2 regions of the Mesorhizobium sp. B1-1-7 genome follow, and region 2 is predicted to be linked to the other one. Evidence: predicted binding sites of a transcription regulator. Region 2 holds the regulator's gene; the other holds the start of a gene.
What was found. The regulator LexA, encoded in region 2, represses DNA repair genes until DNA is damaged. The targets are predictions, from matches to a motif close to TGTTCNNNNTGTGTTCNG.
Positions count from the first base shown of each region.

Region 1: the regulator LexA is predicted to act here: its motif matches at 4,166-4,183, upstream of FJ978_RS26475 (DNA recombination protein RmuC).

Region 1 covers NZ_VFWQ01000018.1:23,740-29,899, reverse strand. Annotated here, with positions in the region: gene dapE (succinyl-diaminopimelate desuccinylase) at 1-697, shown strand, start outside; gene FJ978_RS26500 (hypothetical protein) at 703-1,335, shown strand; gene truA (tRNA pseudouridine(38-40) synthase TruA) at 1,348-2,097, opposite strand; gene FJ978_RS26490 (N-acetyltransferase) at 2,121-2,627, opposite strand; gene fmt (methionyl-tRNA formyltransferase) at 2,624-3,577, opposite strand; gene def (peptide deformylase) at 3,582-4,112, opposite strand; gene FJ978_RS26475 (DNA recombination protein RmuC) at 4,216-5,487, shown strand; gene FJ978_RS26470 (GFA family protein) at 5,509-5,913, opposite strand; gene FJ978_RS26465 (cation diffusion facilitator family transporter) at 5,978-6,160, opposite strand, start outside.
Region 2 covers NZ_VFWQ01000001.1:208,759-214,918, forward strand. Annotated here, with positions in the region: gene FJ978_RS01025 (ComEC/Rec2 family competence protein) at 1-1,842, shown strand, start outside; gene lexA (transcriptional repressor LexA) at 1,836-2,588, opposite strand; gene FJ978_RS01035 (pyridoxal-phosphate dependent enzyme) at 3,124-3,939, opposite strand; gene FJ978_RS01040 (GntR family transcriptional regulator) at 3,936-4,709, opposite strand; gene FJ978_RS01045 (ABC transporter substrate-binding protein) at 4,860-5,846, shown strand; gene FJ978_RS01050 (ABC transporter ATP-binding protein) at 5,904-6,160, shown strand, end outside.

The DNA of each region.
Region 1 (6,160 bases), on a different contig from region 2:
GATCGTCGGCGAGCCGACCAACCCGGACGCGCTCGGCGACATGATCAAGATCGGCCGGCGCGGCTCGATGTCAGGCGCCGTCACCGTCAATGGCCGCCAGGGCCATGCCGCCTATCCGCAGCTTGCCGACAATCCGGTGCGCGGGCTGATGAGCCTGGTCGACGCCTTGCTGCATCCCGTCTTCGACAAGGGAACCAGGGATTTCCAGCCGACCAATCTGGAAGTCACCTCAATCGATGTCGGCAACCCGGCCACCAACATCATCCCGGCGAAGGCGGTCGCTGTCTTCAACATCCGCTTTAACGACACCTGGACGGCCGAAACCCTTCAGGCCGAAATCCACAACCGCCTCGACCAGGCGGCCGGCCGCAAGAAATATCGGCCGGGCAAGAAAACGCCGGTCGATTACGATCTCGTCTGGCGCGACCATCCGAGCCACGTCTTCCTGACCCGTGACGACCGGCTGGTCGAAACGCTTGCCGGCTCGATCAGGTCGGCGGTTGGCAAGGAGCCGACGCTGTCGACCTCGGGCGGCACGTCGGACGCGCGCTTCATCAAGGACTATTGTCCGGTGGTCGAGTTCGGCCTGGTCGGCAAGACCATGCACATGGTCGATGAGCGCGTCGCCATCGCCGATCTCGAAACACTGACGCGGATCTACCAGCGCTTCATCGAAGACTGGTTCGGGCAGGGCTGAGCGGCATGCTTTCGGCGGACGAAACCCAAGCTTCGCTGACTGGCGCCTGGCGGCTGATGCTCGGCAAGGTCGACGGCCTGCGCCTGCTCGACCTGTCGGCCGACGGGTTCTGGAATTCCTTCTTCGCCATCATCGTCGCGGCGCCGGCGCTGATCGTCGGCTGGGTCGGCATCGCCAATGAGATCGGCGATCCCGATGCCTTCGCGGGCCGCTTCAGCATGCTGCTGCGGCTGGCGACCGTCGATATCGGCTCCTGGGTGCTGCCGCTGGTCGCGCTCGCCCTGGTGGCGCCGCGCGCTGGTATCGGTGGCCGTTTCGTCCACTATGTCGTTGCCAGCAACTGGGCCTCGGCGATCACCGCCTGGCTGATGCTGCCGTCGGCGCTGATCAGGCTCTTCCTGTCGTCGGCAAGCCAGGTCTCGAGCCTCGTATCGCTGCTGTTGTTTGCCCTGTCGATGGTGCTGACCTGGCGCATGACGAACGCCACGATCGGCAAGGGAGCGGCGGTCGGCACCGCCGTCTTCGTCGGCATGTTCATCGCGTCGCTGCTGGTGCTGTTCGGGCTGCAGATGCTGCTCGGCATCGCCGTGCCGGACGATGTCGGGGCTCAGAGCCTTTCCGGGCTCTATCCCGGATAGAGCGTCCCGCCTCTATTCGGGATAATCGACGCCAATGAGAAAAAGCCCGTCGGGCGGCGCCACCTGGCCGCAGGCGGCGCGGTCGCGCGCTTCGAGCGCCGCCTTGAGATCGTTGGCGCTCCAGCTGCCGTCGCCGACGCGCTTGAGCGAACCGACCATGGATCGCACCTGGTTGTGCAGGAAGGAGCGTGCCGAAGCCCGCACCTCGATCATGTCGCCCTGTCTGCTCACGTCGAGCTGCTCCAGCGTCCGGACCGGGCTGTTGGCCTGGCACTGCGTCGAGCGGAAGGTGGTGAAGTCGTGCCGCCCGAACAGGATCTTCGCCGCTTCGTGCATGGCGCCGGCGTCGAGCCGCTTCGGCACCCACCACACCTTGCCCTTCTCCAGCGCCGAGGGCGCGCGTCGGTTGAGGATGCGGTAGAGATAGTGGCGGCCGGTGGCCGAGAATCGGGCGTCGAAATCGTCGGGGACGACGCCTGCCTTGAGGATGACAACGCGTGCGCCCGCCGCCTGCAGATGGGCGTTGACGGCATCGCGCACCTTGTCGCCAGGCCATGCCTTGACGAGATCGACATGTGCGACCTGAGCCGTGGCGTGCACGCCCGCATCGGTGCGGCCGGCGGCGCGCAGTCGCACCGCCTCGCCACAGAATTTTTCGATCGCCTCTTCGATCGCCTGCTGCACCGAAGGCTGGTCGGCCTGGTGCTGCCAGCCGGCGAAAAGGCTGCCGTCATATTCGATGTCGAGGCGAAAACGCGGCATGCCGGGCAGCTACACGCTTTCGCCTAGGCGGCGAGAGCGGTGAAGGCGGAAGCATAGATCAGCCTGCCGGTTTCCGGAGCGTCGCCCCAGGCCAGCGCCTGCAGCGCTTCGCCCTGGTATTCGCTCTCGAATTTTTCGGCCCGCGCATGGCTATAGCCGAAACGGCCGTAATAAGCCGGATCTCCCAGCACCACGGCCAGCGTCTCGCCGGCATCCTTGAGGCGGATATGCGCCTCGCGGATCAGCGCGCCGCCAATGCCGCTGCCATGGAAGGAGGGCTCCACCGCCAGCGGCGCGAGCGCCACGGCCGCGAAGCTCTTGCCGCCATTTTGGACGAACAGCCGGGAAAACAGGATGTGGCCGACCACTTGCCCATCTTCCTCCGCCACCAGTTCGACGACGGCATCGCCGCCGGTCACCAGCGCATCGACCAGCCCGGCTTCCGCCTGCTGGCCGAAAGCGTGTTCCTCGACGTCGCGAATGGCCTCGCGATCCCGCGGCGTCGCCGCGCGTATCGACATCATGCTCATGAGAACTTCGTTCCTTTTTCGATCTTGGCCCCGCGCAGGAATTCCGACGCGGCAACGGGCCTTCCGCCCGCGCGTTGAACTTCGACCAGCCTGACCGCGCCTGTTCCGCAGGCGACCGTCAGCCGGTCATCGAGAATGCCTCCCGACTCGCCCAAATCATCCGAAAGCGAGAGGCTTTCGGACAGCGTCGAGCGAAGCAGTTTCAGCCGCTCCGGGCGGCCGCCAATGTCAATCTCGGACCAGGCGCCGGGAAAGGGCGACAGGCCGCGAATGGTGTTGTGGACCTCGGCCGCTGGCCGCGTCCAGTCCACGTGCGTCTCGGATTTATCGATTTTTCTGGCGTAAGTCACCCCGTCCGCGGCCTGTGCGGTAAATCTCAGGGTGTTCTCTTCCAGACGTGCCAGCGCTTCCACCATCAGGGCAGCACCGACGCTCATCAACCAATCATGCAGATCGCCGGCCGTCACATCGGGTTCGATGCCGCATTTTTCAACCAGTCCCACCGGCCCGGTGTCCAGGCCCTCTTCCATGCGCATCACCATCATGCCGGTTTCCAGGTCGCCCGCCATAATGGCGCGCTGGATGGGAGCCGCGCCCCGCCAGCGCGGCAACAGTGACGCATGGCCGTTGATGCAGCCGAGCCGGGGCGCGTCGAGGACCGCCTTCGGCAGCAGCAACCCATAGGCGACGACCACCGCGATATCCGCCCCCAGGGCATGCAAAGCGGCCTGCTCGGCTTCGCCTTTCAGCGATACGGGCATGCGCACCTCGACGCCCAGCCGCTCAGCCTCGCGCTGCACCGGCGACGGCGTCAGTTCCAGCCCGCGCCGTCCGGCGGCGCGCGGCGGCTGGGTATAGACGGCTGCAATCTGGTGTCCCGCTTCGGCAATGGCGCGCAACGTCGGCACCGAAAACTCAGGCGTGCCCATGAAGATGACGCGAAGGGGCATTCCCCTATCCCACCAGTTTGCCCGGCGCCCTGTCCTTGGCGAGCTTCTTGAACTTCTTCACCACCATGTCGCGCTTCAGCTTCGAGATGTGGTCGATGAACAGCACGCCGTTGAGATGATCGATCTCGTGCTGCAGGCAGGTCGCCATCAGTCCCTCGGCCTCCATCTCCTGCAGCTTGCCGTCGCGATCGAGGTATTTCACACGCACCGAAGCGGGGCGTTCGACTTCGGCGTAGTAGTCGGGGATGGACAGGCAGCCTTCCTCGTAGACGGAGCGCTGGTCGGCGCTTTCCAGGATTTCGGGATTGATGAAGACATGCGGCGCCGGCGTCTCGTCTTCCTTGGCGAGATCGATCACCAGCATGCGCAGGGGTTCGCCGATCTGGATCGCGGCCAGCCCGATGCCTGGCGCGTCATACATGGTCGCAAGCATGTCGTCGGCTAATCCGCGCAACGGCGCGTCGACGCGTTCTACCGGCTTGGAAACCTGGCGCAGGATGGGGTCGGGAAGGATGATGAGCGGCTTGATCGGCATGGCGTTCCACCTAAGACGTCCAGCGAAAAGCGTCAACCGGGGCGTCTGAGCCTCGTTCACGTTTTGATCTGTGTCGTCGGGCCGAATCGGCTATGCTGTCCACATGAATGACCTGAGCACCATCCTTTCGGAGCCCGTCGCACGGCTTGGCGCCTCCACGATCACGCTTGGCCACGCGATGGCTTTCGGCGCATTGCTGTTTCTTGGCCTGTTCGTGGCGCTTGTCGTCGCGCTGTGGCGGTCAGCCAAGGCGCGCGCCATGGCGGCTGCCGAAGCCGCAGACCACGCCCGCGACGCCGAGGCGCGGATGGCCGGCATTCTGCAATCCCAGGCCGAGATGCAGGGCCGCATGGGCGCTATCGCCGAAGTGTTCGGCGCGCGCCAGGCAGAGCTGACGCAATCGATCGGCCAGCGTCTCGACGCCATGACCGGCCGCATCGGCCAGACCATGACCGAACAGACCAAATCCACCCATGAGAGCCTGGCGAAGCTGCAGGAGCGGCTGGCGATCATCGATGTCGCGCAAGGCAACATCCAGTCGCTCGCCGGCCAGGTCGTGCAGTTGCAGGCGATCCTATCCAACAAGCAGACGCGCGGCGCCTTCGGCCAGTCGCGCATGGAGGCGATCGTCGCCGACGGTCTGCCGCATGGCGCTTACGAGTTCCAGGCGACGCTGTCGAACGGCAGCCGGCCCGATTGCCTGGTGAAAATGCCGAATGGTGCGCCGTCGCTGGCGATCGATGCCAAGTTCCCGCTGGAGGCATGGAACGCCATCCGTGCCGCCGATGGCGCCGACCTGCAGAAGGTCGCGGCCCAGGCCTTCCGCCGCGACATCGAGATCCATGTCCGCGACATCTCGGAAAAATACCTGATCCAGGGCGAGACGCAGGACACCGCCTTCATGTTCGTCCCGTCGGAATCGGTGTTCGCCGAAATCCACGAGAATTTCGAGGCGATCGTCCACAAGGCGCATCGGGCGCGCGTCGTCATCGTTTCGCCGTCGCTGCTGATGCTGTCGATCCAGGTCATCCAGGCCATCCTCAAGGACGCCCGCATGCGCGAACAGGCGCATCTGATCCAGGGCGAGGTGATCCGGCTGATGGAGGATGTCGCGCGGGTCGACGAGCGGGTGCGCAAATTGCAGGTCCATTTCGGCCAGTCGGCCAAGGACATCGACGATATCCTGGTCTCGACATCGAAGGTCACCAAGCGCGGCCAGAAGATCGAGGCGCTGGAATTCGGCACGCAGCCGGACGGCGATGCCGGCCCGGACGGCGCCTCACGTGCACCGGCCGCGAAGGCCGACGCCGGCCCCCGCGTCGCCGATTCGAAGACCGGTCAGCTCAGGCTGAGGGTCGTCGAAGGCGACGATTGAGGCGCGGCACCTGACCCGGCGCTACTGCTCCTCCACGGTGGTCATGCCCTGAAATTCAGGCAGCCAGTGCAGCGCCGATCGGTGCCATTTCTGCAGTGTCGGAACCAGATCCTGACGTTGTCGCGCGGTCCCCACCCGAATTCCATAGACCTTCGGACCATCGCCGACCGACGTGGCGTAAAGGTGCGAGCCGCAGTCTGCGCAAAAGGCCTGGACACGCTTGGCGCCGCTCGCCACGGTCTTGATGTAGATTTTCGGGGTGCCGCGCGTGATCCGGTAGTTGTTTTCCGGCGCCGGAACCGTCACGCGAAAGGCGGTGCCGGTCAGCTGCTGGCAATCCGTGCAATGGCAGATCGACGTCTTTTCCGGGTCGACCTCCGCTTCATAGGTGATGGCGCCACAGTGGCATCCGCCGTCTATCTTCATCGTCGCTCCTCCTGCAATTCGGACCAATCTTAGCGGGGCAAGCCCGCGAGGCAACTTCGCTTTGCTAGTCCAGGGCCGGGTCGGACATGGCACCGATCAGCTTGCGCCGCTGCTCCCAGGTCCCAGTGGTCTGCGGCTTGACGAACAGCCGCGTGATCTCCGGCATTTCTGCCTTCAGGCGCGCCTCGATGCGCTCGACACAGGCCTCGACCTCCGGCGCCGCCAGATGATCCTCGAACTCGATGCT
Region 2 (6,160 bases):
AAACTGCGCTACGCGCCGGAAAGGGTTCGGCTTTCGGCACGCAAGATACCGCCGGAAATGACCGCCGGCTCCCTTGTCACGGGCTACGCCAAGCTGTTGCCGCCAACCGGTCCGGTGCGGCCGGAGAGCTACGATTTCTCCTTCGACAGCTATTTCGCCGGCATCGGCGGCAGCGGGTTCTTTCTCGGCAATCCAAAAGTCGTTGCGGCCGATGACGGTGGCATGCCGCTGTCGGCCCGCCTTTCCTCAGCGATAGAAAACGCCCGCGAAGCCATTGCCGACCATATCAGGGGCAGCGTCGGCGGCGCCGAAGGCGAGATCGCGGCGGCGTTGATCGTCGGCGTGCGCGCCGGCATCCCCGACGAAATCAACGAAGCGATGCGGCGCACCGGCATCTATCACATCATCTCCATTTCGGGACTGCACATGGCGCTGGTCGCCGGCACCATCATGGGTCTGCTGCGCGGCGCCTTCGCGTTGTTCCCCGACTTTTCCGCGCGCCGGCCGGTGAAGAAATACGCGGCCGCGGCCGCACTTTTGTCGATCGCCGCCTATCTCGTCATCTCCGGCGTCGTCGTCGCCGCCGAGCGCAGCTTCATCATGCTGGCGGTGATGCTGATTGCCGTCCTGTTCGATCGCGCGGCGCTGACCATGCGCAATCTTGCGATCTCGGCGATCGCCGTCATCCTGGTTTCGCCGCATGAGGTGGTCGGTCCGAGCTTCCAGATGTCGTTCGCTGCGACCGCGGCCCTGGTTGGCGCCTATGCGGGCTGGGCGGATCACCGTGCGGGAAAGACCAGACCGCCGCCGCCGAAGCGCTCCTTGCCCGGTTTCCTGACCCGAAAATTCCTGCTGGCGACAGGCGGATTGGCCATGACCTCCATCATCGCCGGCAGCGCCACGGCGCTGTTTGCCATCTGGCATTTCCAGCGGGTGTCGCCGCTCAGCCTGTTCGCCAATCTGGCCGTCATGCCGATCGTGTCGGTGGTGATGTTCCTGGCCGTTGCCAGCGCGCTGCTGATGCCGTTCGGACTGGATGCGCCATCCCTTTACCTGATGGGCAAGGGCCTGACCGCGATGATCGCCATTTCGGCGTGGATATCGGAACGCTCTCCGGTCGATGCTGTCGGGCTCATCTCACAGCAATCCGTGCTGCTGGTGACGATTGCCCTGGTCATCGCGACGATGGCGACGACGTGGCTGCGGCTTGCAGCGCTTCCATTCGCGCTCGCCGGCTTGCTGGCGGTGTCCGACACGCGCCCGCCGGATGTGCTGGTCTCGGAAGATGCGCGGCTGGTCGCGCTGCCGATCGGCGGCGGCGAACTCGCGGTCAGCCGGCCCCGGCCAAATGAATTCACGGTCGACAACTGGAAGCGCGCGCTGAGATCCGAAACCATCATCCTGCCGGAGATGTTCGACAAGGCGGATGGACAATTCGATATTGCCGATGCCGTCAATCTCCCGCCGGGAGCGCCGTTCTATTGCACTGACGGCGTCTGTCTCGCCAGGCACCCGTCCGGTGCGATCATAGCGCATGTCGAAGACCGCAAGGATACCTGGAAGGCCTGTGGCTTCGCCGACCTGATCATTGTCAATGACGCGACGGCCTATGATTCTTGCCACAATCCGCTGGTTCTCGTCGTCACCAAACGGCAGCTCGCCCGCAAGGGCAGTGCGGCCATCTTCTTCGACCGCCAATCGGCCACCGGTCCGCCAACCATCAGCTTCGCAGTAGATAGCCCGTATCGGCCCTGGCACGCGCAGCGAAAATTTTCGCGCGAGGCGAGGGGCCTGGAGCCCTATCGCAAACCTGACAAGCCAAGTGCCGTGCCGGCTCAGTAGCGCCTGATCAGCCCGACGAGCTTGCCCTGCACCTTGACCCTGTCCGGCCCGAAGATGCGCGTCTCATAGGCCGGATTGGCGGCTTCAAGCGCAATCGAAGCACCCTTGCGGCGAAACCGCTTCAGGGTCGCTTCCTCCTCGTCGACCAGCGCCACGACGATCTCGCCCGGGCTCGCCGTATCGGCGTTGCGGATAATGACCGTGTCGCCATCGAAGATGCCGGCCTCGATCATCGAGTCGCCCTTGACCTCGAGCGCATAGTGCTCGCCGCCCATGATCATGTCCGGCGGCACCGAGATGGTATGCGTCTGATGCTGGATGGCATCGATCGGCACACCGGCGGCGATGCGACCCATGACCGGGATGGACACCGCTGGAACCGCATCGTCGTCATTGCCGGCAGCGGCAAAGCGCGACGGTGCCGGCTTGATCTGGCGGCCGAGGCTGCCCTGACCGAGACCGCCTTGGCCGAGACTTCCCTGGATGACGCTTGGCGAGAATTTCTTTGCCGCGTTGAGGCCCGGCGCGATCGAATCCGGCAGCCGCAGCACTTCCAGCGCACGCGCCCGGTTGGGCAGCCGGCGAATGAAGCCGCGTTCCTCCAGCGCCGTGATCAGGCGATGGATCCCTGATTTGGAGGCGAGGTCGAGCGCCTCTTTCATCTCGTCGAAGGAGGGCGGAATACCGCTTTCCTTGAGCCGTTCATGAATGAACATCAAGAGTTCATGTTGCTTGCGTGTCAGCATGGCGGCCCCCAAGGCATCTGGACAAGGGTTTTGATCCAGAATGGTTCTGATCCAGAATCGAAAAACAAACCCAGAACAAACACTATCTGTTCCAGTTGTGTTCTGCAACCGTTTAAAGTTTAGTGAATTTGGTAAGAGAGCCGAAATCATTTGCGGCCCCGGACAGGCCGGAAATCGGGGTTTTTCGCCCGTTGCCGCCCGTCGCCCGCATTGAAATGTTTGGTTAATAGCCTGTGGCCTGTCTTGCGACATGGCTCGGCATCAGCCGACGGCAGAGCCCGGCGAGGCCGATTTCCGCGCTTGCGATCGGCTTGCCTGCCGTGAACGAAACGAAATCAAAACGCCAACAATCGCCGGTTCGGAAGCAGGTACGGGATCAGGCTGGCGGGATCGCACCGGCCAGCACCTGCGCATAGGATTCCGCATCGATATTGCCGCCGGAGATGACGCAGACGACGTTGCCGGTCGCCTGCTCGCTGCGGAGAGCCGCGGCCAGCGAGGCGGCGCCCGCGCCCTCGGCGACGACCTTGGCCTTCTAGAACAGGAGCCGCATGGCCTCCGTCACCTCTTGCAGGCTGACGGCGATGGCACCGTCGATGAGCTGGTTCGCCAACGGCCACAGTTCGGGGATCAGGGAGGGACCGCCAATGCTCTTGATGAAGGAGGGCCGTGTCTCGATCTCGACAATACGTCCGGCCGCCAGTGCGGCGGTCACCGGCGCTGCGTTCTCGTCCTCGACGGCAAAGACCCTCGCCTGCGGACGAAGGGCCTTGAGCGCACTTGCAACGCCGGTCGTCATGCCGCCGCCTCCATATGGCGTCAGCACGAAATCGACATCCGGCAGATCCTCGACAATCTCGAGGCCGATGGTGCCATTGCCAGCCAGCACCGCCTGATCGGTAACGGGATTGATGAGAAGTTCGCCAATGTCGGGCCGCTCGATCGCGGTGATGTAGCGCCACCAGGTCCCGTGGGAGACAAAGCGCACCTCGCCGCCAAGACGGCGGACACCGTCGATCTTGGTCTGCGGCGCGCCGGCATACATGTAGGCGGCCATCGGAACGCCAAGAGCCCTAGCCGCCCAGGCCATCCCATAGGCCATGTTGCCCGAACTGACGATCGCAACACCGAGCCTGAGCTCATCGGCGTCACGAGAAAGCAAGGCATTGAGCGCCGGCCTGAGCTTGAAGGCGCCGATCGGCGACAGGGTCTCGAGCTTGAGGAATATCCGCTGGTCGGCACGGCCAAGATCGAGGCGCAGCAGCGGGGTGCGCGGCAGCCAGGCGGCCAGCCGATCGCGGGCTTCGGCAATCTCGTCAAGCGTCGGACGATGCGGAGGTGCCGAGATCATCCGGCAACCGCTTTCAAGCTGCCGGCGCGCGCGACGTCCTTGTTCGCGTCGCCGTCCTCGCTGTGGACATAGACGTGCAGCGTATAACCGATGTGGGCCGTCATCAGCGCTTTTGCCCGCTCGACGTCGCGGTCCAGGGCGGCTTCCATGATCGCCGTGTGGTGCTCGATCGCCATCGCCTCGCGCAGCGCGTTCATGGCCTCTTCGTAGCCGTCCTTGAGGCCGGCCGCCGCCCGCAATGTCGGCGCCAGCCCAAGAAAGCGATGGTGCCGGCGCAGCTGGTCCGAGATCGTCGAGCGAAACCGCAACAGCCAGCTGGATGTCGCAGCGCTCAGCAGCGCGGCATGAAAAGCCTCGTGGTTCTCGTCCCACTGGTCGACGGCGGCATCCGATGGGTCGTCCACCGCGGTCTTGCAGCGGGCGAGCCGGTAGTGCGCGGTGACAACCGCGTCTTCCCACTCCCGGCCGCCTTTCTCCATCGATTCCTGGAAGAGCGGTATCTCGACGACCATCCTCGCGCGCGCCAGATCCTCAAGTTCGGCCCGGGATACGGGGGCGACCGCGAAGCCGCGATTGCTGATGGCGGTGACCAGGCGTTCGGCTTCGAGCCGCGACAATGCTTCGCGCAGCGGCGTCCAGCCAACTCCATAGATGCCGCGCAGGGCGCTGAGCTTGAGCGGGGCACCCGGCATGAGACGGGTGGTGAGGATATCGCGCCGCAGAAGCTGGTAGGCGGCTTCCGTCTTGGTGGAGTTCTTCTGGTCCTGCATCGCGATCCATTCGTTCTCTGCCATTGGAGAAATTATATATGATGGTCGGTGATGGCAAGAATTATATATAATGTTTGACATGCGCCGATGGACTGACCATGATCGCTGGAGGTGCCCCGAGGCGGCGCTGATCAAATCTGGGAGGAAATGATGTTGAAGTCTAAATCCGCTTGGCTGTCGGGATTGGCTCTGGCAGGCGCATTGATGGTCAGCGCCGGCAGCGCCGCGGCCGATCAGATACGTATCGGCATCGCCAATTTCGGCGAGCATCCGCAATTGAACGCCGCCATAGCCGGCTTCAAGAAGGCGCTGACGGACAATGGCTTCGTCGAGGGCAAGGACGTCGTCTACACGGAGAGCCATACTAATTTCGATGCATCGCTGGTGCCGCAGATGATCGCCAAGCTGCAGGCCGAGCAGCCCAAGCTGATCTACACCATCACCACGCCGGTCTCGCAGATCGCCAAGAAGGCGCTCGCGGGCTCCGGCATTCCGATCGTCTTTGCCGCGGTCACCGACCCGGTGGCGGCCAAGCTGGTGCCGTCGTGGGACGCAGGCGACGAAGGCATGACCGGCGCCACCGATCTGCAGGACGTCGCCGCGGTAATGGCCTTCACCAAGAAGCTTCTGCCGAACGCCAAGCGTTTCGGCGTGCCTTACAATCCGGGCGAGGCCAACGACGTTGCCCTGATCGAGAAGATCAAGGCGGCGGCGCCCGCTGCCGGCTTCGAAGTCGTGGAAGTCGGTATCGACAACGTCAATGACATCCAGCAGCGCATCGCCTCGCTCGCCGGCAAAGCCGACGTGATCTACGGCCCGACCTCGAACCTGATCCAGCCGGCGATCGCCGCCGTCTCCGCGGCCGCCCGCCAGGCCGGCATCCCTGTCGTCAACGCCGACGACAGCGCGGTCCGCAACGGCACCGTACCGGCGAGCTTCGCGGTCAATTACACGCAGGTCGGCGTCAACGCCGGCAACATCGCCGCCGAGATCCTCAAGGGCAAGGATCCGAAGACGATCGCGCCGTCGCGCCCGGCCTACAAGGACCACATGGCAACGATTTCCCGCAAGGCGATGGCCGCGTTCGGCATCGAGATACCGGCTTCGATGGCCGATTGCGGCTGCATCGTCGACTGATATCGGGACTGAGGGGTGACGGCAGGGGCGCCGTCACCCTCAGGTCAGGGAGGAACGATGCTCGAGATCCGATCCGCGCGCAAAGTATTCTACAGGGGCCAGGCCGACGAGAAGATCGCGCTGGACGGCCTCAGCCTGTCATTGGCGACTGGCGAGTTCGGCATCGTCATCGGCTCCAACGGAGCCGGCAAGAGCAGCATGCTCAATGCCATTTCCGGAGCGCTCATCCTCGATTCCGGCAAGATCCTGATCAACGGCGCCGATGTGACAAATATGCCGGTGCACAAGCGTGCCGCAAGATTGGCGCGGGTGTT